One region of the Pedobacter sp. WC2423 genome, then DNA from elsewhere that is predicted to be linked to it. Evidence: riboswitches for the same ligand, from Rfam matches in the RefSeq annotation. Region 1 holds a riboswitch; each other region holds the start of a gene.
What was found. Region 1 has a riboswitch for S-adenosylmethionine ahead of AB3G38_RS03720 (O-acetylhomoserine aminocarboxypropyltransferase/cysteine synthase family protein). Riboswitches for the same ligand answer to the same signal wherever they lie in the genome.
Positions count from the first base shown of each region.

Region 2: linked by a shared signal. The riboswitch ahead of metH (methionine synthase) and the one ahead of AB3G38_RS03720 (O-acetylhomoserine aminocarboxypropyltransferase/cysteine synthase family protein) in region 1 are both predicted to bind S-adenosylmethionine.
Region 3: linked by a shared signal. The riboswitch ahead of AB3G38_RS18945 (SusC/RagA family TonB-linked outer membrane protein) and the one ahead of AB3G38_RS03720 (O-acetylhomoserine aminocarboxypropyltransferase/cysteine synthase family protein) in region 1 are both predicted to bind S-adenosylmethionine.

Region 1 covers NZ_CP162005.1:981,321-991,556, forward strand. Annotated here, with positions in the region: gene AB3G38_RS03710 (homoserine dehydrogenase) at 1-295, opposite strand, end outside; gene metX (homoserine O-acetyltransferase) at 296-1,354, opposite strand; gene AB3G38_RS03720 (O-acetylhomoserine aminocarboxypropyltransferase/cysteine synthase family protein) at 1,376-2,692, opposite strand; SAM riboswitch class I at 2,946-3,058, opposite strand; gene AB3G38_RS03725 (PLP-dependent aspartate aminotransferase family protein) at 3,214-4,329, opposite strand; gene AB3G38_RS03730 (lipocalin family protein) at 4,393-4,884, shown strand; gene mqnE (aminofutalosine synthase MqnE) at 5,051-6,244, shown strand; gene AB3G38_RS03740 (histidine phosphatase family protein) at 6,244-6,858, shown strand; gene AB3G38_RS03745 (menaquinone biosynthetic enzyme MqnA/MqnD family protein) at 6,861-7,586, shown strand; gene mutS (DNA mismatch repair protein MutS) at 7,685-10,236, shown strand, end outside.
Region 2 covers NZ_CP162005.1:3,561,280-3,571,515, reverse strand. Annotated here, with positions in the region: gene metH (methionine synthase) at 1-2,178, opposite strand, end outside; SAM riboswitch class I at 2,300-2,409, opposite strand; gene AB3G38_RS14680 (Bax inhibitor-1/YccA family protein) at 2,581-3,330, opposite strand; gene AB3G38_RS14675 (hypothetical protein) at 3,381-3,950, opposite strand; gene murQ (N-acetylmuramic acid 6-phosphate etherase) at 3,958-4,764, opposite strand; gene AB3G38_RS14665 (S41 family peptidase) at 4,955-6,562, shown strand; gene der (ribosome biogenesis GTPase Der) at 6,639-7,940, opposite strand; gene era (GTPase Era) at 7,987-8,865, opposite strand; tRNA gene AB3G38_RS14650 (tRNA-Met) at 8,977-9,049, shown strand; tRNA gene AB3G38_RS14645 (tRNA-Glu) at 9,091-9,162, shown strand; tRNA gene AB3G38_RS14640 (tRNA-Met) at 9,211-9,283, shown strand; tRNA gene AB3G38_RS14635 (tRNA-Glu) at 9,328-9,399, shown strand; gene AB3G38_RS14630 (hypothetical protein) at 9,570-10,236, shown strand, end outside.
Region 3 covers NZ_CP162005.1:4,563,943-4,574,178, reverse strand. Annotated here, with positions in the region: gene AB3G38_RS18960 (DUF58 domain-containing protein) at 7-1,350, shown strand; gene AB3G38_RS18955 (GNAT family N-acetyltransferase) at 1,347-2,300, opposite strand; gene AB3G38_RS18950 (universal stress protein) at 2,481-3,413, shown strand; SAM riboswitch class I at 3,630-3,739, shown strand; gene AB3G38_RS18945 (SusC/RagA family TonB-linked outer membrane protein) at 3,874-7,041, shown strand; gene AB3G38_RS18940 (SusD/RagB family nutrient-binding outer membrane lipoprotein) at 7,047-8,480, shown strand; gene AB3G38_RS18935 (hypothetical protein) at 8,587-8,874, shown strand; gene AB3G38_RS18930 (ribonuclease domain-containing protein) at 8,813-8,995, shown strand; gene AB3G38_RS18925 (barstar family protein) at 9,000-9,449, shown strand; gene AB3G38_RS18920 (GH92 family glycosyl hydrolase) at 9,566-10,236, opposite strand, start outside.

The sequences.
Region 1 (10,236 bases):
TCATTTTTTTATTGGCAGAGACTACATGTTTTCCACTGGTCAGTGCTTTTTTTGCAATGGCAAACGCAGCGTCTGCATCATCTATTAGTTCTACAATCGTATTAATTTCCGGATTATTTAAAATCTCATCATGATCAGTAGTAAATAGTCCGGCATCCAGACTACGTTTCTTATCCGGATTTTTGATGGCTATTTTAATAATTTCCAAGTTTAAATCCTGGCCACGGATGATGTCATGGAGTCCCTGTCCGACAACTCCAAAACCGAATATTCCAATTTTAAGTCTCTTACTCATTTACGCTGTTTTATGCAGTTTAACAATTTTTTTATGGACACTTTCTTTGAGGAAATTGCCGATTATATTAGTTAGTATGTCTGTTTCAATTAAGAATCCATCATGGCCATAAGCCGAATTGATGCTGTGAAATTCTGCCGCCGGAATATGTTTGGCTAAATACTCCTGTTCTACTAAAGGAAAAAGGAAGTCATTTTCAATTCCGATCACCAGTGTGTTGGACTTGATAGCTTTTAAGGCATCAATAACGCTTTTCCTTCCTCTGCCTACATTGTGGCTATCCATCGCTTTACTTAGGTACCAATAGCTATATGCATTGTATCTTTTGCAAAGCTTTTCTCCCTGGTAATTCTGGTAAGAGGCAGCCCGGAAGCCGTCAGTTTTTTCATTGACACTTTCCAGTTGTGTTGCATTATAAGCTTCATAAGTCCGGTAAGAAAGCAGGGCGATACTTCTTGCTGCTTTTAAGCCTTTCATTCCGCCATCTGGTTGTTGTGCATAAAAACTACGGTCAGTACTGATGGCCAGACGCTGACTTTCATTGAAAGCTATGCCCCAGGGAGAATGATAAGCATTGGTGGCTACGAGAATCAGATTCTCTATTTTGCTGCTTTCCATGATTGCCCATTCACTGGCCTGCTGGCCACCTAAAGACCCGCCGATTAATACGCGGATCTTCTGAATTCCCAGGTGTCCGGCAAGCAGTTGATGCCCGTGTACCAGATCTCTGATGGTAAAATCAGGAAATGATAAGTAATAGGGGTTTCCCGTTACCGGGTTAATGCTTAATGGGTTTGTACTTCCATAATGTGAACCAATAACGGTTGCGCAAATGATAAAATGCTCTTCTGGATTAAATAGGTTATTCTCTCCAAAAAGCCCTTTCCACCAATCCAGAACATCTGCATTGGCGGTTAATGCGTGACATGCCCAGATCACATTGTCTTTGCTGGCATTTAGCTTTCCAAAAGTCTGATAGCTAATTTGTACCCCACGCAATTCTTTTCCGTTCTCCAGTTTAAATTGCTTTGGGTAAGTATATAGGTGTGTTGACGACATTTTATTCTATCTGTTTTAAACTTAAAGCGATTTTCCTGAAGACAACTTTTCAAATGCTTGTTCGAAATCTGCTTTGATATCATCAATATGTTCAATTCCGACAGATACTCTTAGCAATTGAGGTGTAATTCCTGCTGCTGCTTGTTCAGCGTCGCTTAATTGTTGATGTGTTGTTGCTGAAGGTTGTATAATCAGTGTTTTTGCATCACCTACGTTAGCGAGATGACTAACCAGTTGCAGTTCATTTACAAACTGTACGGCTTGTTCTTTACCGCCATGCAGTTCAAATGAAAGAACAGCACCAAATCCATTTTTCAGGTATTTCTTGGCATTTTGATGATAAGGGCTGCTCTCCAGTCCAGGATAAAACACTTTACTTACGGCTTCGTGGTTTTCCAGCCAGGTTGCCAGTGCCAATGCATTGTCAACATGTCTTTGAACGCGTAGTGATAAAGTTTCCAGTCCCTGGATTAAAAGAAATGAATTGAAAGGTGAAATTGCAGGGCCGAAATCTCTTAAGCCTTCTACTCTTGCACGGATAATAAACTGGATATTTCCAAAGTCACTTCCAATTCCAAATACGTCATTAAAGACCAGGCCATGGTAACCTTCAGAAGGGGAGGTGAACTGTTTGAATTTACCATTTCCCCAGTTATAGTTTCCACCATCTATAATAACACCGCCAATACTTGTTCCATGCCCGCCAATCCATTTGGTGGCAGATTGTACCACAATGTGAGCACCATGTTCAAGTGGTTTGAATAAATATCCAGCAGCACCAAATGTATTGTCTACAATTAAAGGCAGGTCATATTTTTGAGCAATCAGAGAAAGTTTTTCGAAATCAGGGATACTGAATGATGGATTGCCAATACTTTCCAGATAAATTGCTTTGGTGTTTTTATCGATTTTAGCTTCGAAATCTTGTGTGTCATCTGTTTCAGCAAATCTTACTTCTATACCCAAGCGTTTAAAAGCAACTTTAAATTGATTATAGCTGCCTCCATACAGGTGAGGAGAGGAAACAAAGTTATCACCGGCTTCCAGGATATTGTTTAAGGCAATAAACTGAGCTGCCTGTCCTGAGGCAACTGCAAGTCCCGCAACACCACCTTCAAGTGCAGCTACACGTTTTTCAAAAACGTCTGTAGTTGGGTTCATTAAGCGGGTATAAATATTACCGAATTCTTTTAATGCAAATAGATTTGCACCGTGTTCGGCACTTTTAAATCCATAGGAAGTAGTTTGATAAATAGGTACTGCTCTTGAACCTGTTGTTGGGTCAATTTCCTGACCTGCATGAAGTTGTAGTGTTTCGAATCTATAATTTGCTGACATGATTTCGCTGATTTAAAATGATAAAATGGATTTTTATAGCGTCATACGGTATTTGAGATGATTGCAAAATCCGTATATGGGATTGCATACCTCTGAAAAGAGGCCTTCCGGTTGAACTCATACTAATTTTACGTGGAAGATTGTTTTTAGCCGATGCAACAACACATACATGCAAGGGCTTGCAGATACTTGATCGTGTAAGAAACGGAGTCGCCTGATTGCGATGGTTGGTGGTTAGTTTTCATTTTGTCTTAATTTATCTTTCCAGAAAGCACTATGCAAACTGGTCAGGAATTGGCACCTTCTCCATTTGGGAGGGTTGCCAGTGGGTCACGGAGCCTGTCTCTCGCCACTTCTTTATAAATCAAACCCAGATTGCGGGTTGACTTGAATAGCTTTCGCTATATAATTACAAATGTAGCGTATTTGTGTAAACTTCCAAAATAATATTCTGAAAAATAATTAATATTCTGTTTTCTAGTTATTTAAATTGGGTATTTGAATCTGTTTAATGGCTTTATTTAAGCTAAAGCCTGCTCCAGATCGGCAATCAGGTCATTGATATGCTCAAGTCCAACTGATATCCGAATTAAATTCTGTGGTGTTTTGGTGTCAGGGCCTTCTACAGATGCTCTGTGTTCAATCAGGCTTTCTACGCCACCAAGACTTGTAGCCTGCGCAAATAGTTTCACTTTGTTCACTATTCTTTTTGCATTTGCAGCATCACCTTTAATTAATATAGATAACATGCCGCCAAAAGCACTCATTTGTTTTTTCGCGATCTCATGTTGAGGATGTGAAGGCAGCCCGGGATAATAGACGGTTTCAACTTTTGGATGTTCAGCAAGGTATTTTGCCAGTGCCATACCATTCTCTGCGTGTCCGCGCATTCTGTAAGGTAATGTTTTGATACTTCTTAGTAATAGAAAACAATCAAAGGGGGATGGCACTGCGCCTCCGATCTGCTGGATATTCCTGATTTTATCCCAAAATTCATTTTTAGTGGCCGTGATCAGAACACCGCCTAATACATCACTGTGACCTCCGATATACTTAGTAGAGGAGTGCATCACAATATCCGCGCCCAGTAGAATGGGGTTTTGAAAACATGGTGAGGCAAATGTACTGTCACAGGCAAGAATGAGCTGATGTTTTTTAGCGATGGCCGCAATAAGCTCCAGATCCGTAATTTTTAATAAGGGATTTGAAGGGGTTTCTATCCATATCATCACTGTATTGCTTTTAATATAATTCTCCAGCGTGGATGTGGTAGTCAGGTCAATAAAATCTATGGTCAGGATACCTTCAAAGATAGATTGTAATTGTTTTTTAAATCCCCAGTACATGTCGTCGGGGGCAATGATATGGCTGCCAGGAGGTAAGGCCTGAAAAAGGGTCATTCCAGCTGTATTTCCAGAAGAAAAAGCACATGCATCTGCACCTTTTTCCAGATCAGCCATTACTTTTTCCAGTGCAGAACGGTTGGGATTGCTGACACGGCTATACATATGTCCACCAGGATAGCCACCTTCTTCATCTCTGAAAAATGTGGTGGAAAGGCTAATAGGAGGGGTTACATCCCCTGTGATACTGCGAGTTAAATTTCCGGCGTGTATAGCAATGGTTTCAGTCTGCATAGAATTTAGGTTTTCGTTTTTTTTTGGCAGGATTTGTGTAAGCTGTTTTCGAAAATACAAGATATGAAAAGAATATTAGTTATAGCAGCCATTTTATGTAGTTCGTTAATGGTTTTACAGGGTTGTTCACCAAAAGGTGCAACTGCTGGTGCGAGTTTAAAAAGAGGAAATGTATCTGGAACCTGGGTACTGAATGATGTTACTTTTGATGGTGTACCTGCGATGAATGTAAAATCTCTTTTTAACGAAGCTTCCTATAAATGTTTTATTGGTAGTACTTGGAAATTAACAAACAGTGGAAACGGATCTTATTTACTTCCTGGAACTGCTGATTGCCCAACAAAAACGCAAACTATTTTCTGGTCAGTAAGTACCGCAGATCAAACTTTCCAGTTCAAGAAATTATATGAGGGTGACAAAGCTAAAAACGTAACTGAAGGCTATAGATTAATCCTTTCGGAGGCAACAGGTGATCGTCTGGTCTTAAAATCACCTGTAGATTACGGAAAAAATCCGGCTTATATTATCCTGAACTTTACCAAAGCGATGAAATAAATCTTCTATCAGACTTTAATACCTTTTTGAGCTGCCTTTTTTAAAAAAGAGGCAGCTTTTTTTATGCTGCTTCTTCTAGCTTTTACATAAGGCTGACAGCTTAAAAGTATGGTTACGCCTTGTTATGTCGATTTTATCTTACTTTTGACGTATAATTCAATCAAAGATGGATACGACTGCAAAGCTTACTTTTATATTGGACAATGCTGATTTATCTCAGGAACTGAGAGGGATAGCACTAAAAGTTCAGCAAAAAGAAAGGATAACTTTCGATGAAGGTGTTTATTTATATGAACATGCTGAACTAGGTTTTTTAGGTGTTTTAGCTAATTATATAAGGGAACAAAAGCATGGGGACAAGACTTACTTCAACCGGAATTTTCATATCGAACCTACTAATGTTTGTATCTATACCTGCAATTTTTGTTCTTATTCGCGTTTAATTAAGAATAAGGAAGATGGTTGGGAAATGAGTGTTGACGGGATGATGGATATCCTGAAGAAATATGATAATGAACCAGTAACGGAAGTGCATGTTACGGGTGGGGTAGTACCAAAGCAAAATCTGGAATTTTATGCGGATTTCTTTAGAAGTGTGAAGGCTCATCGTCCGTCATTACACATTAAAGCATTAACGCCGGTTGAGTGTTATTATATCTTCAAAAAAGCAAAACTCAGCCATTATGATGGATTAAAATATTTCAAAGAGGCCGGACTGGATTCAATGCCAGGGGGGGGAGCAGAAATTTTTCATCCGGAAGTAAGAGAAAAGATTGCGAATGATAAATGTACGGCTGAACAGTGGCTTGATATCCATGAACAGGCACATAAACTGGGTTTAAAAACGAATGCGACTATGTTATATGGTCATATTGAGGAGTTTAAGCACAGAGTTGACCATATGGAGCGTTTACGCCAGTTACAGGATAAAACGGGTGGTTTCCAGGCATTTATTCCACTGAAGTTCAGAAATCAGAATAACCAGATGGAACATGTTCCTGAGGTTTCTGTGGTAGAAGATTTAAGGAATTATGCGATTGCCCGTATCTACCTTGATAACTTTGATCATATCAAAGCTTACTGGGCAATGATCAGCCGTCAGACTGCCCAGCTATCTTTAAACTTTGGTGTGGATGATATTGATGGTACACTGGATGATACCACAAAAATTTATTCAATGGCAGGCGCTGAAGAGCAGACACCCGGAATGAGTACGCGTGAACTGGCTAACCTGATTAAACAGGTAAACCGCCAGCCAATAGAAAGAGATACCTTTTATAATGTAGTTACAGATTATACAGATTTTGTTTTTGAGGAAGATGTTAAGCCTCAGTATTATAAGCTCCCGGTTATTAATTAATGGATAAGGAAATATATATCATCCGCCATGGCGAGACGGATTTGAACAAACAAGGAATTATACAGGGCAGAGGGATAGATAGCGATTTAAATGCTACCGGAAGAGCTCAGGCTGCTGCATTTTATAAGTTATACAAAGACATCCCTTTTGATAAGGTTTATACTTCTGTACTTAAACGTACACAACAAACTGTTCAGCAGTTTATTGATGCGGGGCTTCCCTGGGAGAAACATACGGAACTGGACGAGCTTGCCTGGGGAGAGTTTGAAGGGCAGCATACCAGTGAGCTGGTGATCGGCGCTTTTAAAGATATCACTGAAAAGTGGCAGGCAGGAGATTATGATGCGCATTTTACCGGTGGCGAAAGCCCGGCTGATGTAGCGATAAGATTAAAAGAGATCGTGGAAGTCATCAAATCCAGAACCGCTGAAAAGCTGATACTGGTTTGTATGCATGGACGTTCCCTGCGGTTGTTAATGTGTTTGTTAACGAACAAGCCGCTTTCCGAAATGTATGATTTTCCGCATCAGAACACAGGTCTTTACAGACTTGATTTAACGGGTGATACCTTCACAGTGCTCACCCAAAACAATACCGACCATTTAAACGTATAAAATTGAATAAGATCAGAATTTCTGCTGTTGCCTATACCAATACCAAGCCTTTTATTTACGGAATCAATCATTCCGATGTATTAAACCAAATAGATTTAAGTTTAGATATTCCTTCAGATTGCGCCGCCAAGTTAATTGATGGTACTGTTGATGTGGGTTTGATTCCGGTCGCAGCAATTCCGCATGTACCGGATGCAAATATTATCTCTGATTATTGTATCGGATCTGTAGGTGCTGTAAATTCTGTATTTATATTCAGCAATGTTCCGGTGAGTGAAATCCGGACTTTGCGTCTGGATAGCCATTCCAGAACTTCTAATAACTTAGCAAAAGTGTTGCTGAAATTTCATTTTAAGCAGGAAGTAAGTTATACAACAGATGTTAATGTGCAAACTGATGCCATCGTTTTAATTGGTGACCGCACCTTTGGTAAAAAGGGCGATTATGCTTTTGCTTACGACATGGGCGAGGAGTGGATGAATTTTACCGGACTTCCTTTTGTATATGCAGCCTGGGTAGCGAATAAAGTTATTCCTGAAGCCTTTATAAATGAGTTTAATACTGCTTTGAAGAATGGTTTGGCTGCCAGAAAAGAATTGCTGAAAACCCTTCCTGTAAATCCTGTTTTTGATCTGGATGATTACCTGATGCATAAGCTGGATTTTGAACTGACGGACAAGAAAAGAGAAGCATTATCGTTGTTTTTATCTTATATAGAACAGTTGTAGGTGATATTAGTGGTGATTCTTCCTCCTTATTTTTCAAAAAAAAGCCTAAAGCTAATCCTTAGATAGTATATTTACATTTTTGTAACGTAACATATATTTTGGCTAAAGATAAGACGAAAGAAACACCATTAATGCAACAGCACAGTGCGATCAAGGCAAAGTATCCTGGTGCATTATTATTGTTTAGGGTTGGGGATTTTTATGAGACATTTGGCGAGGATGCCATTAAAACTTCTCAGATACTGGGGATTGTTTTAACACGCAGGGCAAACGGAACTGCTGCTTATATTGAGCTTGCAGGTTTTCCTCATCATTCGCTGGATACTTACCTTTCTAAATTGGTCCGCGCAGGTCAGCGGGTGGCAATCTGCGATCAGCTGGAAGATCCTAAAACAACTAAAACTATTGTAAAACGCGGAGTTACTGAACTGGTAACACCCGGAGTGGCTTATAATGATAATATTCTTAGCCAGAAATCTAATAACTATTTAGGCGCGGTATACTTTGATAAGTCGATGATTGGCGTCTCATTTCTGGATATTTCAACGGGTGAGTTCCATGTTGCCCAAGGTAATGCAGAGTATATAGATAAACTTTTACAGGGCTTTAAGCCTACAGAGGTTATCTTTCAAAAAAGTAAACGTCAGGAATTCTTCGAATTGTTCGGTGATAAGTTTTATACTTTCCCGATGGATGACTGGGCTTTTACCACTGATTATGCCAATGAAACTTTAAATAAGCATTTTGAAGTCAGTTCTTTAAAGGGCTTTGGTGTAGATAAAATTCAGACTGGTATTATTGCTGCGGGTATTGTATTGCATTACCTGAATGAAACTGAACACCGGAATTTAAAGCATATTACCGCTATTTCCCGTCTGGAAGAAGATAATTATATGTGGCTGGATCGTTTTACGGTCCGCAATCTTGAGCTGGTGAGTTCTGCCAATGAAAATGCAATGACGCTTTTTAATGTGCTGGATCAGACTTCTACGCCAATGGGAGCCAGGATGCTTCATAAATGGATTGTGATGCCATTAAAGGAACTGAAACCAATTGAGGAACGTTTGGGTACCGTTGAGTTTATGGTGGCTCATGAAGGACTGATTGAAGAATTCTTAACACATATTAAATTAATTGGTGATCTGGAAAGGCTGATCTCTAAGGTTGGTTTGCAGAAATGCGGGCCAAGAGAGTTAAGTCAGCTTAAAAAGGCACTTTACCATATTGAAGAAATAAAGGATACGGCTTTAACTTCCGATAATCCATACCTGATTCAGCTTGCAGAGCAGCTGGATCCTTGTGTGAGTATCCGTGAAAAACTGCAAAAAGAACTTCAGGAAGATCCTCCTGCTTTATTAATCAAAGGAAATGTAATTGCCGGCGGAATTGATGAAGAGCTGGACAGGCTGCGCCAGATTTCATCGGGCGGAAAAGACTTCCTGGTAGAAATTCAGAAACGTGAGGCTGCAAAAACGGGCATTCCTTCTTTGAAGATATCATTTAATAACGTTTTTGGTTATTACCTGGAAGTGACACATACGCATAAAGATAAAGTACCTGCGGAATGGAGCCGTAAACAGACACTTGTCAATGCAGAAAGATATATTACTCCGGAACTTAAAGAATATGAAGAACAGATTTTAGGTGCGGAAGATAAAATACAGCAGATCGAAGTGAGGCTTTATGAAGCTTTGATGCAGCAGGTAGCGGCTTATATCAGGCCAATTCAGTTGAATGCTTTTCTGGTTGCACAGCTTGATGTTTTGTTATGTTTTGCGCAGTTAGCCATTAAAAATCATTATGTTAAGCCGGAAATGAATGTTTCCAAAGTACTTGATATCAAAGGGGGAAGACACCCTGTAATTGAAAAACGCTTACCAGTAGGAGAAGAGTATATTACGAACGATGTTTATCTGGATAATGATACGCAGCAGATTATTATCATTACCGGGCCCAATATGTCGGGTAAGTCTGCGATTTTAAGACAAACCGGTATCATTGTATTAATGGCGCAGATGGGCTGTTTTGTGCCTGCTAAGGCTGCTCATATTGGTTTGGTTGATAAAATATTTACCAGGGTAGGTGCTTCTGATAATCTTTCTTCGGGAGAGAGTACATTCATGGTAGAAATGAATGAGACTGCCAGTATCCTGAATAATATTTCTGACAGAAGTTTAATCCTGCTGGATGAAATTGGCAGAGGTACAAGTACTTATGATGGTATTTCTATTGCCTGGGCGATTGCTGAATTTTTACATACGCATCCTTCGGCAAGACCTAAAACATTATTTGCTACGCATTATCATGAGCTGAATGAACTGGCCGGAACGATGAACCGGATCAGGAATTTTAATGTGTCTATTAAAGAAGTTGGCAATAAGATCATCTTTTTGCGTAAACTGATTCCTGGTGGTAGTGAGCATAGTTTTGGTATCCATGTGGCTAAAATAGCGGGTATGCCTCCTAAGCTGATTAACAGAGCTAACGAGATCCTTAAAAAGCTGGAAATAGACAGAACTGAAGGACAGAGTATCAAAGATAGTTTCAAAAAGGTTCAGAACCAGGCTTACCAGCTGCATATGTTTGCTGTTGATGACCCGGTCCTGGTACAAATAAGAGATATGCTGAACAATCTTGATGTGAATGTACT
Region 2 (10,236 bases), 2.6 Mb from region 1:
TGGGAGCAGGTAAGCTACGGCTTTCTTCATGACCCTGGCAGATTTTACGACCTGTGGCAGGAACATCTTTCCGGCACCGAACAAATCCCCCACGATATTCATTCCGTCCATTAGCGGGCCTTCAATGACGTGGATAGGGCGATCGTATTGTTGCCTTGCTTCTTCTACATCGGCATCCAGGTATTCAATGATTCCTTTGACTAAAGAGTGGGAAAGACGGGACTCTACGGGTTCTTTTCTCCATTCTTCATCCTTAACAAGTTCTTTTCCTTTAGATTTTACGGTTTCTGCAAAGTCTACCAGACGCTCTGTCGCATCTTCCCGGCGGTTTAATAAAACATCTTCTACACGTTCCAGTAATTCGGCGGGGATGGCTTCATAAACTTCCAGCATCCCGGCATTCACAATTCCCATATCCAGTCCGGCCTTAATGGCGTGGAATAAAAAGGCAGAGTGCATGGCCTCACGTACGGTATTGTTTCCTCTGAAAGAGAAAGATATATTGGATACACCACCACTTACTTTCGCGTAGGGCAGGTTTTCTTTAATCCAGCGTGCTGCGTTGATAAAATCAACTGCATAGTTATTGTGTTCTTCTAAGCCAGTGGCTACGGTTAAGATATTCGGGTCAAAAATAATGTCTTCTGCCGGAAAGCCAATCTCATTTACCAGGATGTCGTAAGAACGTTTACAGATTTCTTTTCTGCGTTCAAAGTTATCCGCTTGTCCGTTTTCATCGAAGGCCATCACCACGATCGCTGCACCGTAATTCATAATCTTACGGGCACTTTCACGGAATTTGTCCTCTCCTTCTTTGAGTGAAATCGAGTTGACAATCCCTTTTCCCTGTAAACATTTTAAACCGTTTTCAATGACGCTCCATTTAGAGGAATCGACCATGATCGGCAGTTTGGAAATATCAGGTTCTGAAGCAATCAGGTTCAGGAATTTCGTCATTGCAGCTTCAGAGTCCAGCATTCCTTCATCCATGTTCACGTCAATGACCTGCGCACCACCTTCTACCTGTTGTCTGGCAACGGCAAGTGCAGCTTCGTAATCACCGCTTAAAATTAACCTGGAAAATTTTGGGGAGCCCGTGATATTGGTTCTTTCACCAATGTTGACAAACATGCTTTCGGGCGTAATGGTTACGGGTTCAAGTCCGCTCAGGCGAAGATATTTAGGTATTTCTGGTATTTGTCTTGGGGTAATATTTTTGGCTTTTGCGGCAATAGCTGCGATATGGTCTGGCGTGGTGCCACAACAACCACCCACAATATTCACAAAGCCGTGCTGAATGAAGTCTCCAACTAAAGTAGCTGTTTCATTAGGCATTTCATCATAAGCGCCAAATTCATTCGGTAAGCCTGCGTTAGGATATGCGGATACGTAACAGGGTGCTTTGGCAGCCAGTTCTTCAATATGGGGCCTCATGTCTTTTGCACCCAGTGCACAGTTGAAACCGATGCTGAGTGGGTTGGCATGAATGATTGAATTCAGGAAAGCTTCTACAGTTTGTCCGGACAGTGTTCTGCCTGATGCATCTGTAATGGTTCCGGAAATCATGATCTCAATTTTACGTCCTATAACTTCTTCGTATTTTTTGATTGCAAATATTGCTGCTTTCGCATTTAAAGTATCAAAAATTGTCTCAATTAATAACAGGTCAGATCCGCCGTCAACAAGACCCCTGATTTGTTCATAGTAAGCGTCAACGAGTTCATCAAAGGTTAAAGCCCGGTATCCAGGATCATTCACGTCTGGTGAGATAGACAAAGTACGGTTAGTAGGCCCTACAGCGCCTGCAACAAAACAAACGCGGTCTGGATTTGCAGCCATGAATTCAGTAACTGCTTCTTTGGCAATTTTAGCGCCTTCGAAACTCATTTCATAGTCCAGTTCTTCCATCTTATAATCCGCAAGAGAGATTCTTTGCGTACTAAAAGTATTGGTTTCAATGATATCTGTACCTGCTTTAAGGTATTCTGTATGTATAGCTTTGATGATATCAGGACGCGTAATATTCAGCAGGTCATTATTCCCTTTGACATCGCATGGGTGATTCGCAAAGCGCTCTCCTCTAAAGTCTTCTTCAGTCAGGATATAGCGCTGAATCATGGTGCCCATTGCCCCATCGATGATTAGTATTCGTTTTTTAAGCTCTTCTCTTATGCTCATTATCTGTGTTGTGGATAGCCGTTTGTCTGTATTCAAGCCACTAGTGCAATGCGATGTAGTATCTTAAAGACAGAAAATTTTATATAAAGGCCTAATCAGAAATCCAGTGTCGGATCGAATTAACTTATCTGTCAGGAACAGCCGGAACTGTTCGAGTAGAATGTAGCACCTTGTAAGCACAGGTTGCTAAGACTTCGTCGGGTCTAATCCCTCCGTCTTTCTTTATAAGCTTGGTACAAAAATGCAACAAAGAAAAATCATTTCCAAGCAAATAGAGTTTAAAGCATATAATATTGCAAAAATCAGGTAATTTGAATGGTGGTACGAAACAATGTTCTGCGGGGTCAAAAAAAAAGCCGGTCAGCTTTAAAACTGACCGGCTTCCTTTGTAAGGATGCTGACTTATTTTCTTCCTCCGAATATTCTCAATAAGAAGATGAAAATGTTCAGGAAGTCAAGGTATAATGACAAAGCGCCCATGATCGCTAATTTCTTAGTATCATCAACAGCCATAGTACCACCGTTTTCTTCGATACCTGCACCGATACGTTTTAGTTTCTGAACGTCATAAGCAGTTAATGCAGTGAAGATCGCTACACCAAAGAAGCTCATGATATAGTCAAAACCGGAACTTTTCAGGAACATGTTAATTACACTGGCAATCACCAGGCCTACTACACCAATCATTAAGATTGATCCGAATTTACTTAAATCCGTGTTGGTGGTATAACCTAATACAGCCATTAAACCAAATATTCCTGCCGCAGCAGCAAAACAAGCCACTACTGAACTTGTTGTATAAATCAATAAGATGAAACTCAGACTGACACCGGTCAATACTGAATACAGAATAAATACACCTAATAAAGCGCTGTATGATAACTTACTCAGCCCTGCACTCATCAAAAGTACCAGCCCTAGCGGAGCAAACATAGCAACATAACCTATCATAGACATTTTACCTGTTTCCTGATTGATCAGGTAGCTTAACATTTCTGGCGTATTTGCCATGTAAACTGCAGCCAGTGTTGATAAACTCAACGCTACAAACATCCATAAAAACACGTTGGCAAAGAATTTCTTTGCAACTGTTCCTGTCTGGTTTTCCACAAATACTGATTGTTGTGACCAATTATTATTGTTGTTATCCATGTTATTTTAAAATTTAATTAAATATACGAATCTATTTGTATCAGCAAAAGCTATGCCCCTAGTCTTTTTGTCAGAATTTCTTCAACTTTATGGAAGATTTGAAGGGGTTTTGCTGTTCTCCATGCCAAATCGTCAAGTTCACCACCAAAGTTGATATAGTAATCAATATTGCTGCTTCTGAATTCTTCAATCACATGCGGGTTGAAATTCAGTCCGGTGATCCAACCGTCTTCCACATCCTGAAACCATTCTTCGTAGTAACTGTCTTCTGAAGCATGGAAGTTAAGAACGTTTTCTCCGATAAGGATAAATTTATTGATGCCTTCATCGATCATCAGTTCCAGTATTTCTCTTTTCAGGAGCATAATGTCATTTCCTATCGCATCGTTCCATTCGCCGATAAATTCAATGATCGCATAATTATGTTCATAGTCTACAAACAGCACTTTAATATAAAGTGTATTGGAGCCAAAATCATCCCATTGCGGGTGAATCAGGAAATTGTACAGCTGTTTATCGAAATAAAACTCAGAGTATTCGGTGTTGTAAAATGGTGACCGGGGGTCTTCCGCGGCTATATAATCGTCACGCCAGCGGTAAAATGGTTCTATTTCGTGCATAATAATTTTATTTAGTACCGGCTTCCACAGCCTTTCTAACACTTCCGTAACGGATCAGCAGGTCTTCGGCTTTTTTATAGTCGATATGAAGTTCATTCATCACCATCTGTGTACCTCTGTCAACGAGTTTATGATTCGTTAATTGCATATCAACCATTCTGTTTCCTTTGACACGGCCTAATCTGATCATGACTGTTGTACTTAGCATATTCAGCACGAGTTTCTGTGCGGTACCGGATTTCATCCGGGTAGATCCTGTTAAAAATTCGGGGCCTACTACAACTTCAACCGGGAAATCACTGGCTTCAGCTACAGGGCCGCCTTCATTACAAATAATACAGCCGGTCAATATGCCGTTTTCTCTGGCTTTTTTCAGTCCACCAACTACGTAAGGGGTAGTTCCTGATGCGGCCAGACCAACCAGGCTGTCTTTCGCGTTGATGTTGAATTCCTGTAAGTCTGTCCAGGCCTGATTATCATCATCTTCTGCATTTTCTACGGCGCGTCTGATTGCTTTGTCCCCACCAGCAATAATTCCCACCACTTCATCAAAAGGAACGCCGAACGTTGGCGGACATTCTGAGGCATCAACTACACCCAGTCTGCCGCTTGTACCTGCGCCGATATAAAATAACCTTCCACCGTTTTTCATCCGCTCTGCTACAGCAGCAGCCAGTTTCCCGATTTGTGGAATCGCTTTTTCCACTGCAAGAGGAACTGTTTTATCTTCGTTATTTATACCTTTCAGAATGTCAAGTACTTCCATCTGATCAATATTAGTATACTTTGATTCTTGTTCGGTGATGCGTATCATTTTATCTTTTTTTGTTAAAATTCGTCAATTTCTTTTGAACAGGGAAATATGAATGCATTTCGGGCAGATTTTCAGCTGAATATTTATAAACAAATGAGTATTATAATAAAATCTTAAACAATTACAATTCTAATGGGGTTAGTAGCTTAATTAACAGCGTAATTTCATAACTTTGTGCAAACCTACTTCAGTGAAACCAACTACCCGTAAAAACCTGCTTGTCGCAATCACTTATTCTGTTACATTAATAGGTGGTATGTTCTTGGGTTATAAGTTTTTAAAGGATCAGGGGTTCACCTTTCAGCACAATGTTCAGTTTGCAGATAAAAATTCAAATAAAGTAGACGAAATTATCAATCTGATCAATAGAAATTATGTGGATGAGATTAATGCAGATACTTTAAGTCACCTTGAAATTGATAGTTTATTACACCAGCTGGATCCTCACAGTGTTTATCTTCCTCCGGTCAAAGCAAATGCACAAGCTGATATGCTGGAAGGTAATTTCCAGGGCATTGGTATTGAATATTATATTCTTAAAGATACACTGCTGGTAACCAATGTAATCAAAGATGGGCCGGCTGCACAGGCAGGGCTGAAACTGGGTGATAAAATCTTGAAAATTGATAGTTTGTTTGTCAGTGGTAAACATTTGACTAAAGATAAAATGATCGGAAAGATCAAGGGTAAAAGCGGAACTCCGGTTCAGCTGGTCGTACTGCATACCGGAGCTGCACATCCGGTGACGTTAACGATCAAAAGGGGGAGAGTGAGTGTGAGCAGTATTGATGCTGCCTATATGATCAATGCAGATGCCGGGTATATCCGGATCAGTGAGTTTGGCGCTAATACCGATAAAGATTTTGTAGAATCTGTAAAAGCACTAAAGTCTGCGGGAATGAAAAAACTGGTACTTGACCTGCGGGATAATGGCGGTGGTTATTTAACTGCGGCTACGGGGCTGGCCAATCAGATTCTTCCGGAAAATAAACTGATTGTTTATACCGAAGGGAAACATGAGCCGCGTACAGACTATATTGCAACCGGGGGAGGGGAATTTGAAAATGGAAAGCTTGCTGTGCTGATTAATGAAAATACAGCTTCTGCGAGTGAAATACTGGCGGGTGCTGTTCAGGATCTGGATAGGGGGGTGATCATTGGACGCCGTTCCTTTGGAAAAGGACTGGTACAGGAACAGTTTCCTTTTGGAGATGGTTCTGCACTGAATCTGACTATTGCAAGATATTATACCCCTTTAGGCCGCAGCATTCAGAAATCTTATAAAAAAGGGTATACAGCTTACCAGAATGAGATTGATGATCGCTATAATGATGGAGAGCTGACGGATAAACCTGTAGCTGCAAAAGATAGTTTAAGAAGAAACCTGGCTTTTACAACGGGTTCGGGAAAAAAAGTTTTTGCAGGTGGCGGTATTGAGCCGGATATTTATGTGAAAATGGACACGACCGGAATGAATAAGTTCTATGGGATGTTATTGACCAAAAAAGTGCTTTTCGATTATGTGTTCGACGTATTGGCAAACCGGTACAATGCCGCTTACCTGGAACAGAATTTAGCAACTTTCAGTATCAGTGATACAGATTATAAAGACTTTGTGAAGTTTATACAAAGCAAAAATATTGTGATTGATCCCAGGCAGCTTGCTGCGGCAAAGCCGGTTATTTATAGTGACCTGAAAGCTTTACTGTGTAAGTATCATTTAGGGGAAGCTGGTTATTATAAGGCTTTGAACTTAAATGACACTATGGTGAAGCAGGCGCTTTCAAGCATGCAATAAATAAGATTAAACCATTTTTTCAGGCATAAAAAAAGCGGTATTAAATCTAATACCGCTTGTTGATGATTTTCAGTTTCTATTTCTGTCTGAAGTAGATCTGGATTGGTGCTCCGCTAAAGTCGAAGTTCTCACGTAATTTATTCTCAATGAAACGTTTATACGGTTCTTTGATATATTGAGGAAGGTTACAGAAGAAAGCAAACATTGGTGAAGTTGCATTGATCTGCGTCACGTATTTTACTTTAATGTATTTTCCTTTTAATGCTGGTGGCGGATATTTTTCAATGATCGGAAGCATCACATCGTTCAGTTTCGAGGTAGGAATTTTCTTTCCTCTGTTTTTGAACACTTCTAATGCCGTCTCAACTGCTTTGAAAATACGTTGTTTGCTCAATACTGAAGTGAATACGATTGGGATATCTGTGAAAGGTTGTAATTTAACACGAATCTGTTCTTCGAAAGCTTTCATCGTTTTATGATCTTTCTCTACCAAATCCCATTTGTTAACCAGAATTACGATACCTTTTTTGTTCTTCTCTGCTAAGTGGAAAATATTAACGTCCTGAGATTCTAAGCCATCAACAGCATCTATCATTAGCAATACCACATCAGCCTCTTCAAGAGCCTTGATAGTACGCATTACAGAATAAAACTCGATGTTCTCTTTTACTTTTGTTTTTTTACGAAGCCCTGCGGTGTCGATGAACATAAATTCATGTCCGAACTGATTGTAGTGAATATGGATGGAATCACGTGTTGTACCTGCAATTGGGGTAACAATATTTCTATCCTGGCCCATTAAGGCGTTGATCAGGGAAGATTTACCCACATTTGGTCTGCCGACTATAGTCAGTTTTGGTAAAGCATTTTCTTCGACTACGTCATCTTCAAAATGTGAGATCACGTCATCCAGTAAGTCACCTGTACCTGAACCTGTCATCGAAGAGATCGAATAAATATCTCCAAGGCCAAATCCGTAGAATACAGCTGCATCATTTTCTAATGAAGTATTGTCTACTTTATTTACGACAATGAAAACCGGTTTTTTACTGCGGCGTAATAGCTGTGCTATTTCATCATCTAAATCTGTAATTCCAGTGATTACGTCAACCATAAACAGGATAACGGAAGCTTCTTCGATCGCGATAACTACTTGTTCGCGGATTGCCGCTTCAAACAGATCTTCAGAATTTGCTACATAACCTCCTGTGTCAATTACAGTAAATTGTTTGTGTGTCCATTCAGCAACGCCATAATGGCGATCGCGTGTTACACCACTGAAATCATCAACAATTGCTTTACGACTTTCAGTTAAGCGATTAAAAAGGGTAGATTTGCCTACGTTTGGTCTTCCGACGATTGCGATAATGTTACTCATGTGTTTTGTGAATTGTATTAATTATTAAGGGGTTGCAAAGGTAGGTTTAATTTTCGTACCCGAAACTTTTTAAATAGTTCTTTTTACTACGCCAGTCCGGAAGTACCTTTACGAAGGTTTCAAGGAAGACTTTCTGATCTAAAAACTTCTCAATATCCTTACGTGCTTCAGTACCAACCTTTTTCAGCATAGCACCACCTTTACCAATCAGAATGTTTTTCTGTGAGTCACGTTCTACGATAATTTCTGCACTGATCCTGGTGATTTTCTCTTCTTCTTTAAAAGAAGTGATCACTACTTCTGTACTGTAAGGGATTTCTTTCTGGTAATTGTTGAAGATTTTCTCTCTGATAATCTCAGAAACAAAGAAACGCTGGGTCTTATCTGTCAGGTCACCTTTATCATAGTAGGGTGGGTGTATGGGAAGGTATTCTAAGATTCTTTCCATAATTCCATCCAGGTTATATTGATGTAAGGCGGAGATTGCATAAATATGTTTTGGTTTTAAGAGCTCCTGCCAGTAGGCTTGTTTCTCTTCTACCTGTTCCTGCGTTGCACCATCAATTTTATTGATCAGTACAATCATAGGGATAGTGGTATTGATTATTTTTTCCAGTACATCATTTTCATCATGTTGTTCGTTGATGTCTGTGACGAATAAAATTAAATCTGCATCACTTAATGCTCCTTTGACAAAATTCATCATTGAATCCTGTAGTCCATAACGTGGTTTTATGATGCCGGGTGTGTCTGAAAAAACAATTTGTGAATCTTCTTCATTGACAATTCCAAGAATACGGTGACGGGTAGTTTGGGCCTTCGGAGTGATGATCGATAGCTTTTCCCCCACCAGGGCATTCATTAACGTGGATTTACCAACATTTGGCTTTCCTATTATGCTTACAAAACCTGCTTTATGCGACATTGAATTTTTTTTAAAATAAATTTGCATTGCAAAGAAACGAAATATATCTTTGCAGACCAATTTAAAACAAAGGAAGATTTAATCTTTTATAGTTTTAAATTGTAAATATAGTGCGGGGTGGAGCAGTTGGTAGCTCGTCGGGCTCATAACCCGAAGGTCATCAGTTCGAGTCTGGTCCCCGCTACCTGGAGAAGCATAACCTGCAAAGGTTGGTCGCTTTGAAATGGCCCGTTCGTCTACCGGTTAGGACGCCAGATTTTCATTCTGGAAATAGGGGTTCGATTCCCCTACGGGCTACAAAAGAAAAGGCTGGTTACATACTGGCCTTTTTTGATTAAAACATAGTGCGGGGTGGAGCAGTTGGTAGCTCGTCGGGCTCATAACCCGAAGGTCATCAGTTCGAGTCTGGTCCCCGCTACCTGGAAAGCGTTTAACCCTTAAAAGTTAAGCGCTTTAATTTATGGCCCGTTCGTCTAGGGGTGAGGACGCCAGATTTTCATTCTGGTAACAGGGGTTCGATTCCCCTACGGGCTACTCAAATTTTCATCTTGTTTCTTTGGTGAAAAAAATCTTTAATGATCTTCTGGTTTTTGTGTTGCCCTTTGTAATTTTTGTCTTCAAGAGGATTAGTTGCTTTATAGTTATATATTTGGCTGTTCGAAAGAATGATTGCTATTATATAAAAATAAATACAAGTTCAGTTTATGAAGATTTCTCCGTTTTGGTGTGGTGTTTTTGCTCTATGTTTATTCGCAGCCTGTAAAAAGGACGACCCCGCACCTTTGGAAATAAAACCCGATCCTTTATTAGCACTGGGAGATTCTTGTGCTTATCAGATGGATGGTAAGTCTTATTCCTTTACGCGTCAGAATGGTTTTCAGATTGGAAATGCGCAACCCAATTTTAAGTTGGACTCTTTTGTAAAGGGAACAAGTTATTATTCTGGCGATAAAGATTCTGTAATGTTCAGCAGAGGTTATGATTTCAACTCAAAGGAGTATGATGCAAGAATCAATATTTCTTTTGCTAAAAAATACAATAAGAAAGAAATGGAGAAAAATGTGCTGGCTTTTTTTACACCGAAAAATGGACTGGATCTTTTTCAGCCTGGAAATTATAGTTACCCTATTGATTATAAAAGAGAGCATACGCAAAATGGTGTAGCTATTGATCTGTATACAAGTGAAGATTTTTCTACGTATAGCAAAGTTTCTATAGGAAGTCCGACTGCTATAACTTTAGAGAGTCAGCGACAGTCAAGATTCGAAATTATTCGCTGCGTTAAATTAACAAATGGTACTTATTTGCTGGAAGCAAAATTCAATGCTGTCGTTTTTGACCAGGAAGAAAAGGTTAAAAAGAACGTTGAAA
Region 3 (10,236 bases), 2.4 Mb from region 1:
AAGAGATTGAAACATTTATTCATTAAATATTACAAAGACCTTTTTTTGGGTAAAAGACTGTTTGCTGGTTTAGGCTTTTGTATCAGCTTATTTCTGTTTACCTTCTTTTTGCCCTGGCTGGACGATTTGCCTTATATCTGCTTTTGGGCGCTCTTATTGCTGGTATGTATTGACCTGGTGCTGTTGTTCAGTGGTAAAGGCATGTTTTTACGCCGTGATCTTCCCGAAAGATTGAGTAATGGAGATGACAATGAGCTTCATATTTATGTAGAAAGCTTTTTTACCTTCCCTATAGCGATTGGAATTATTGATGAAATCCCTTTTCAGTTTCAAAAAAGAGATTTATGGTTTAAAAGCAGTTTAAAAGCCGGCGAACAGAAAACAATCACCTACGCATTAAGGCCGGTCAAAAGAGGTGAATATGAGTTTGGGCAGACGCGGCTGTATGTCCAATCACCACTGGGTCTGGTTTCCCGCAGATTTAATTTCGGAAAGGCACATACTGTTCCCGTTTATCCTTCTTTTCTTCAGCTGCGTAAATATGAGCTGATGGCTATCTCAAACAGACTGACTGAGATAGGAATTAAAAAAATCAGGCGTGTTGGACAAAGTATGGAGTTTGATCAGGTAAAGAATTATGTGCAGGGCGATGATTACCGTACCGTAAACTGGAAAGCAACGGCCAGAAAGGGTGAGCTGATGGTAAATTCTTTTATGGAAGAAAAAGCACAACACATCTACTGTATCATTGATAAGTCGAGAGTAATGAAAATGCCCTTTGATGGGTTAAGTTTAATGGATTACGCGATTAATGCAAGCTTGGTCCTGTCCAATGTAGCCTTATTAAAAGATGACAAAGCTGGATTGATCACGCTTTCGGAAAAGATAGGAAGTATTGTTTCCGCAGAACGCAGACCCGGCCAGCTGGGCAAAATAATGGAAGTCTTGTACAAAGAAAAAACACAGTATCTGGAAAGCAATATTGAAGCGCTGCACCTGGCTATCCGCAGTGTAATCAAACAGCGTAGTCTGATTCTCTTTTTCACAAATTTTGAAAGCATGTCTGCATTACACAGACAGCTTCCCTTTTTAAAACATATCGCTAAATTTCATTTGCTGATGATTGTCTTTTTCGAAAATACAGCCGTCAAATCAATGAGTGATCTGCCTGCCCGGGATGTGGAAGGCATTTACATTAAAACTATCGCAGAGAAGTTTGTCTACGAAAAGCGGCTTATGGTCAAAGAATTGGCAAAACATGGTATTCTCAGTATCCTGACTTCACCAGAAAATTTAACGGTCAATGTGGTTAACCGTTATCTGGCTATCAAAGCACAACAGAAAATCTAGCTTAAAACAAGTTCCATTTGAATATTACAGCGTTCATATGGAGTGATCCGGCCAGCTACTTTCACAAAACCTAACTTATGGTACAGGTTAATAGCCGGTTTCAGAATCGTATTGCTTTCCAGGTATATTTTCTGAGCGCCCAGTTCTTTTGCTTTCTGAGTGATTGCATTTCCCAGTAACCAGCCAATACTTTTTCCCTGTACAGCCGGAGATACCGCCATTTTAGCCAGCTCGTAATCATAGTCCGGATCATTCATCTTGATTAATGCGCAGACACCTGCGGGCTCACCCTGATACAGCGCAACCAGTATATAGCCTCCTTTGTCTAAAATATAACCCTGCGGATCATCAAGTGCATTATAATCTGCCTGCTCCATTTTGAACCATTTGGAGATCCATTGTTCGTTGAGTGCTCTGAAGGCCTGCTGATATTCCGGCACATAGTTCACAATAGTAACTTCTTTACTTTCCCGCTCTTTTTTAATTTCCTGCACACGGCGTAAAAGTGTTTTCTGTCCTAATAAAAACTCCCACTCTTCCATGGCTTTCCATAAATCGTTTCTGGACTGTGCTGCTATATCTGCTACCGCCTTATCCAGATCAGCATACTGATTTTGTATTTTTACAGTGATCTCTTCTCCTTTTGGGGAGAGGCTGACCATATTCCTTCTACCGTCGGTTTCATCTTTTTTCTCGTCAACCAAACCTTTTTTTGCCATCTCTCCAATAATTTTACTGACTGAAGGATGGGAATGACCAATTTCTTTAGCGATCGCAGTAATGGTCATCGCTTCTCCCTGTGAAAGCACATAGAAAACCGGAAACCACTTGGGTTGCATATCGATACCATAGCACTGATAAATCTGAGCGGCATCTTCTGTAATCTTTTCTGTCAGCATCCTCAGCCTGCTTCCTATTGCTTTTTTACCTACCTGATTAAAAAACTCCATTGTATATACTTATTTACGTAACTGATTACGTAAATGTAACAAGTATTTTTATAATTTAAAAGACAAGCAGTGAAAACTCGTAATTCTGATGATGAATGTCATCCGATAAGATGATGGAGATCACAGGTAAACAGCCTGTTTATCACCACTTTTACTTTAGTAAACTCAAATACGACTCCTATGAAAAAGATAACCGTACTAACCGATTTTTCCGCCAGTGCAGAAAATGCTGCACGTTATGCTGTACGTCTTGCACAACATCTTCAGGCAAATCTTACCCTATATAATTCCTTTTTAGTACCCATGGCCGAACCTTTAGGTGGACAGGTTTACTGGTCAATGGAAGATTACAATATTTTACAAAAAGACAGTGAAGAAAAGTTGCGTACACTGGGCGCCAGGTTAGCAGAAGAACTCTCTACGCTTCCGGTTAATGCCTTCAGACCTGTTATAGACTTCAAATGCCAGGAAGGGCCTCTATACCGGCATATTCATAGATTATCTTCAGACAGGGACCTGATGTTATTAGTGATGGGCACACACCGGAAAGGTTTGGGTTCTTTGATTATGGGTAACCATATGCGCGAAATTATAGGTGCTGTATCCCTGCCTGTACTGATCGTACCAGAAAACCAAAGCTTTAAAAAGCTGGACAAGCTTGTTTTCGCAACAGATATGGAGGATAGTGATCTGGATATTATTCAGGCACTGACAGCATTCGCAAAACCATCTCACGCAGAAATTACATTAGCCCATATACAGCATCCGGATACCTCAGAAGCCGATACTAAAAAATTAGTCACCAACTTTCTGGAAGATGTAGCCAATAAAATAAATTACCCCAAAATTTATTACCGGGCAGTGGAACATACGCCTGTTAAAACAGGTTTAAAATGGCTGGCAGAAAATGTGACCTGTAATTTGTTCGTGATGGTACATCGCCATAAAACTTTTCTGGAGCAGCTTTTCAATTTAAGCAATACACAAAAGATGGCAGCAAATACTAATTTACCACTACTTATTTTCCCTTGTGCAGAAAATGCGGAGCCTGGACTGAACTCAAGCCTGGAATCTGGTTACCAGGAAAATATAATCGCTGCTGCACTCAGTTAGCCTGACATAAAAAAAAGATATAGCATAAACAAATTTCCAATTCTAAATCAAAAGGCCATTCTTTAACCAGAGAATGGCCTTTTTCAGGTAATTTACCTTTTCAAAACAGCAACCAATTGTCTGCCAAATCTCAAAATATCCTACTAATAAAATATATACTATAGATTTAGTAGTTTATTTATATATTTGCCCGACAATTAGCTGTTCATTGATTTCTACTTATCAAGAAAGACCGAGGGAAAGGCCCTATGAAGTCTTAGCAACCTATACACCCCAGATTGTAAAAGGTGCTAACTCCTATCCACTTTAAGCGGAAAAGATAAGTGACAGATATACCTATAAAATAAATCGGTTGCTGTCATCTATTCCCTTAATTATTCCTGATAAATAGCGCTGTTCAAAGGACACCATATGTAATAAATTGAATTAAATACACCAATTATATAACTAGACCATTAATATGTATAAAACTTACAAATACTTATTCGGGATCCTGCTATCCTTTATAATCGTACAGACTGCTGCGGCACAAACCGCTAAAATTACCGGAGTGGTCACCGAGAAATCTAACGGCCAACCTGTCCCTGGCGTAAGCATCTCCGTTAAAGGCACAAATACGGGTACGCAAACTGATGGAAATGGTAAGTTCTCCATCATCGCTAAACCAAATGATATCTTAAAAATCATATCTATTGGTTATGCGACTCAGGAAATCAAAGTAACTTCAACAAATCCGGTAACTGTTCAGCTGGATGAATCTTCTAATGAATTAAGCGAAGTCGTAGTAACGGCTTTGAATATCCCTAAAGAGAAAAAATCATTAGGTTATTCGGTACAGGAGTTAAAATCAAAAGATATCTCCGAAGCAAAAGAAACCAACTTGCTGAATTCTATATCAGGTAAGGTAGCTGGTGTACAGATCACCAACAGCCAGGGAGATATGGGTTCTTCCAGGATTATTATCCGTGGAGAAACTTCTATTTCAGGAAACAATCAACCCCTGTTCGTAATCGATGGAGTACCGGTAGACAATTCACAAAATTTAGGTTCAGGTGGCTCGCGGGATTTTGCGAATACGATTTCTGATATCAATTCGGAAGATATTGAATCGATGAGTGTGCTGAAAGGCCCTAACGCCGCCGCGCTTTACGGTTCCCGTGCTGCGGCCGGTGTAGTATTGATTACCACGAAAAAAGGTAAAAACTCTCCGGGTTTAGGAATCAGTGTAAACTCCAATGCTACCTTTTCTACTTTGTTAACCATTCCATCTTATCAGAATTCATTCGGACAAGGTGCCAACGGTCAGTTCAGCTATGTAGATGGTAAAGGCGGAGGTCTGAATGATGGCGTTGATGAAAGCTGGGGCCCAAGATTGGACGGTCGTTTAATCCCACAATTTAATTCTAACGGAGTACCCGTGCCTTTTATCGCACATCCAAATAATGTGCGTGACTTCTTTAATACAGGTTACACTTTGAATAATGGAATTGCAATTTCAGGTTCAGGAGATAAATATGATTTACGTTTCTCTTATAATAACCTGGATCAGAAAGGTGTTATTCCGAACTCTTCTCAGTCAAAAAACTCATTCTTACTAAATACTACTTATAAAATAACACCAAAGCTGACTTTTAATGCCTCAGCTAATTATGTAAACACGAGTGCAAACCTGCCAGGTTCAGGTGGAAAAAGAGCAAGCAGCACCATGTTGCAGTTCACCTGGTTTGGCCGTCAGGTTGATGTAGATCAATTAAAGACCTACAAAGATGCGAATGGAAAAGATATCAACTGGAACAATAGCTATTACAGTAATCCATATTTTGTTGCCTACGAAAATACGGTAGGTCAGGTTCGTAACAGACTGATCGGAAGTGCAGAATTAAACTACAAAATAATAGATGGTTTATCTGCGAACTTCAGAACGGGTAATGATTATTATAATGACCGCAGAAAGATCAGAATCGCTTATGGAACAAATGGTACCCCATTTGGTTCGTATGAAGAAGACGCTTATACTTTCAACGAGAACAACACGGAAGCAAGACTGGATTTCACTAAAAAGTTAAATGCTGATTTCAACCTTGATCTCTTATTAGGTGGAAATATAAGAACGACTACTTTTGAGAGCAATGACCAGAAAGCTCCTAAACTGGCCGTTAATAACCTCTACACGCTTAGTAATTCACGCGATCCGCTTATCTCTTCTAACATCTATAGTAAACAAAGGGTATACAGTACATTTGGTTCTGCTCAACTGGGATTCAGAAATTATGCTTATTTGAATCTTACAGCCAGAAATGACTGGTCATCAACTTTGCCTTCTCAAAACCGCTCTTATTTCTATCCTTCGGTCAATGCGAGTTTAATCCTTACAGAAGCATTTGACATCAAAGGTGACGTACTGAACTTTGCCAAACTTCGTGGTGGATGGTCGCAGGTGGGTAAGGATGCTTCCCCTTATCAATTGATTAATAATTATTCTTTCACTGCCCCATTTGATAGTAATCCACAACAAAACCTGAGTGAGGTAGATTTGAATCCAAACCTGAAACCAGAAACAACCAAGTCTACGGAAGCAGGTTTTGAAGTTGGGTTGTTCAAAAACAGAGTTCGTGTTGATTTCAGTGTATACAATACCAACAGTATCAACCAGATCTTAAGTCTGGATGTCAGCCCGACTACGGGTTTCTTAAAAAAACTGGTAAATGGGGGTACAATTAACAATAAAGGACTTGAAGCGCAATTGGGGGTAACACCTGTCAAAACAAAAAACTTTACCTGGGATATCACTGTGAATTATTCAAAGAACCGCAGTAAAGTAAAAGATCTTTACCAGGGCGTACAAAGTTATCAGCTGGGAGTTGACGGGTCAGTGCAGATTCTGGCCGCGGTAGGACAACCTTATGGTACAATTTTCGGGACTGCTTATGACAGGAATGCTGCCGGAGATATTATTGTTGGTGCAGACGGAACACCACAGGCAAGTCCTTCTAAAAAAAGCCTTGGAAAATATACTCCAGACTGGTTAGGCGGGATCACCAATAGTTTCACTTACAAAAGAATTAATTTAAGCGTATTGGTTGATGCACATGTTGGCGGTAAAATTTACTCAGGAACCAATGCGACCGGAACTTATACAGGCGTACTGGCTTCTACCCTTCCGGGCCGTGGTACTGAAAACGGCGGGCTGAGTTATTATAAGAATGCTGCTGGTAAAGCTATACAAATTACGCCTGGTGGTGCTGCTCCGGCAGGTGCAACACTATATGATGATGGTATGATCTTCAAAGGTTCTTTAGCAGATGGTTCTCAGAACAATACCATCATTCCGGCGAGTCAGTATTATAAATCTTTGAACAACATCGATGAAGCATCTGTTTACAGTGCTACCTATATCAAACTTAGAGAAATCAAATTAGGTTATACTTTACCTGATCAATGGATAAAATCTATTGGTTTGCAAAGTGCAACGATCTCAGCAGTTGGCAGAAACTTATTCATCCTGCATAAAAATGTACCTAATATAGATCCTGAGTCTGCGTTTAACACAGGTAATGGTCAAGGTCTCGAAGATCTTGGATTGCCAACTGTCCGTACTATCGGTTTCAATCTTAATTTCAAATTCTAATTTCCATGAAAACAAAATATATACCTCTTTTACTGTCTGGCTTATTACTGATCACTGCTGCTTCCTGCAAGAAAGACCTGACAGACACAAACGTAGATCCCAATGCCTCACAGAATGCACAACCTGAATTCCTGTTAACGGCTGCAATTAAAAATACAGCCGACACTTATTGGGGCACAACCAATAATATGAATTCAAGTTTGCTGTTTGTACAGCACTGGGCAAAAATTCAATATACAGATCCGGACAGATATATTTTCAGTAATACAGCTTTCCAGGATTTATGGACAACAGGTTACCGCCAGGGAATTGTAAACCTGAACCAGTTAATTAAGCTGGCAGATGCGCAAGGAAATACCAACTACAAAGGTGTTGCATTGGTCTTAAGATCGTGGATATTCGCATTGGAAACAGATGCTTATGGTGATGTCCCTTATTCACAAGCTGGTGATATCACTCAATTCCTGACGCCAAAATATGATGCGCAAAGAGACGTATACCTGGGTATATTAAATGATTTGAAAGCTGCACAAGCGAGTTTAGATCCTGCTGGAAAAGCAATCACAGGTGACGTTATTTATGCAAATTCAATTGCTAACTGGAAAAAATTCGCCAACTCTCTGCGTTTAAGAATTGCTTTGCGTATTGCAGACCGCGAGCCGGCATTAGCTAAACAGGTAATTGCCGACATACAAACAGAAGGCGGAACTTATATCAGCTCGAATGCAGAAAATGCACAATTGAATTATAAAGCTTCTCCAAATCAAAATCCAATCAGCAATCTGTTTGATACCCGCGATGATTACCGGATCAGCAAAACAATAGTAGATCAGTTAACTGCTTTAAGCGATCCCCGTCTGCCTGTATATGCAAGCAAAGCAGTAAAGACACAACTTTATACTGGTGTACCTAATGGATTGCTTACAGGTGATGCTGCGGCGCTTGGTTTAACAAGTACTTCAAAGCCTGGTGCTTATTTTATTGCACCAACTGCTCCTGCTGTAATTATCAGTTATGCAGAAATATTATTTGATCGTGCAGAAGCTGCTGCCAGAGGTTTTACAGCAGAGAATGCAGCTGCACTTTATAGTCAGGCAGTAGAGGCTTCTTTAGTACAATATGGTATTTCGGCAACGGACATTGCCACTTATAAAGCAAGAGCAGATGTGCAGTATGATGCTTCAAATTATAAAAAGTCAATTGGAAACCAGAAATGGATTGCCTTATTCGGTCAGGGACTGGAAGCTTTCGCAGAATGGAGAAGACTGGATTATCCCATATTGACTCCTGCTGCTGCGGGTGCATTGAATGGTAAGATACCAGTCAGATTTATTTATCCGGGTAACGAGCAGTCCTTAAATCCTGATGGTTATAAAGCGGCAGTGGCACACCAGGGAACAGATGCTTTAACTACAAAACTTTGGTTTGATGTAAATTAAGTATCACATTTATAAATGTTTTATTGGGATCATCATTTTATTAATTCTTCAGAATCTTATAAATTTATCATATAAATCACTGATATTTAAGGAGACCGTTTAAATCATGAGAATTCTATTTGCCTTAATTACCTGTTGTCTCCTGCTTTTTTCCTGCAAAGGATCTCATGCGGTAACAGATCAGAACACCACCCAACAGGAGAAAACTGCTCTTGATAGTTCATCATCAACTGATACAGATTTTGAAGAGAATGTGAAGGTAGCGGGTATTCCGCAAAAGGCTTATACTGTTGCTGCTTATGTAGCTAAAAACAACAAAGCTCCACAAGGTTATGCTGGCGGAACAGTTTTTAAAAACCGGGAAGGATTATTACCTCAGGGGGGTAGCTTATAAGGAATATGATGTAAACCCCAAAGTCAAAGGGCAGAACAGAGGGGCGGAACGAATTATAATCGGAGCAGATGGCACCCGCTATTATACCGGAGATCATTATAAAACATTTACAAAATTTTAAAGACATGAACGGATATTGCCTCTTTGAAGCTGGAAAAGAAAAGGATTTGATTAAAGACAACACACGTATCGTCAATATAAATGGACGTGAAATTGTTACTGTGGATGAATTTATTCACGAATTAGCCAGACAGCTTGACTTTCCTTATTATTATAGCAGCAGCCTGGATTCACTGGAAGAATTACTGAATGATTTAAGCTGGCTGAAAGAAACTAAGTTTGCTATTGTAGTCCGCAATTATCCCTTTTTCTTATGTGAGGAAAAGAACCTGGCCAGAAAAACCAATTTACTGGGATTGCTGAATGATGTAGCCGAGCAATGGGACAATGTACCTAACTATCCGGGAGAAGAAGACTTCAGAAATAAAGCTGACTTTAATATCTATATAGAAAAAGGAACTGTTGCAGCTGCTGAACTGGAGAAACTGAACATCAGCTATAACGAGGTAAAATAATCAGTTATAAATATCATTTAATTAAAAAGGCGACCCTGAATGGACTGCCCCCAAAAAGTTAGACACTTTCTGGGGGCAGTCCATTCAGGGTCGCCTTTTTTAGGTGCATATAAAGCTTATTCACCTCCGGCAGATTCAGGCCGGTCCTCCAGCTTTACTCCCCAGGTAGCAGAAGGCTGATCGCCCATGTATAAGGTGAGCTCCCCTCCTTCAACAATAGCTGCATGCAAGAGATAATTTTTAGTATAAGGCTTGCCATTTAAAACAGCCTTCTGGATATATTTATTTTTTGGACTGTTGCCAATCACTTTAAGTTCAAATTTCTTTGCTCCCGGAAGGGTAATGACCGCATGATCTACCAGTGGAGAACCAAATACATATGCCCCGTTAGCTGGATTGACAGGATAAAACCCTAAAGCCGAGAATACATACCATGATGACATCTGTCCGAGATCTTCATTACCACAAAGACCATCAGGCTTAGCGGTATATAATGAATCTGTGATCTGGCGTACTACCTGCGCAGTTCTCCAAGGCTTACCAGCATAAGCATACATATAGGGTGTATGGTGATTAGGTTCGTTCCCTTGTGCATACTGACCGATTAAACCACTGATATCCGGAGAACCACCTGCTTCTACAACAGAACTGATACTGAACAAAGAATCAAGTTTTCTGGTAAAACCAGCTTCGCCACCAAATAAGTGAATCAAACCTTCAGGATCTTGTGGAACTAGCCAGGTATACTGCCAGGCATTTCCTTCGGTATAATCATCTTCACGATGTT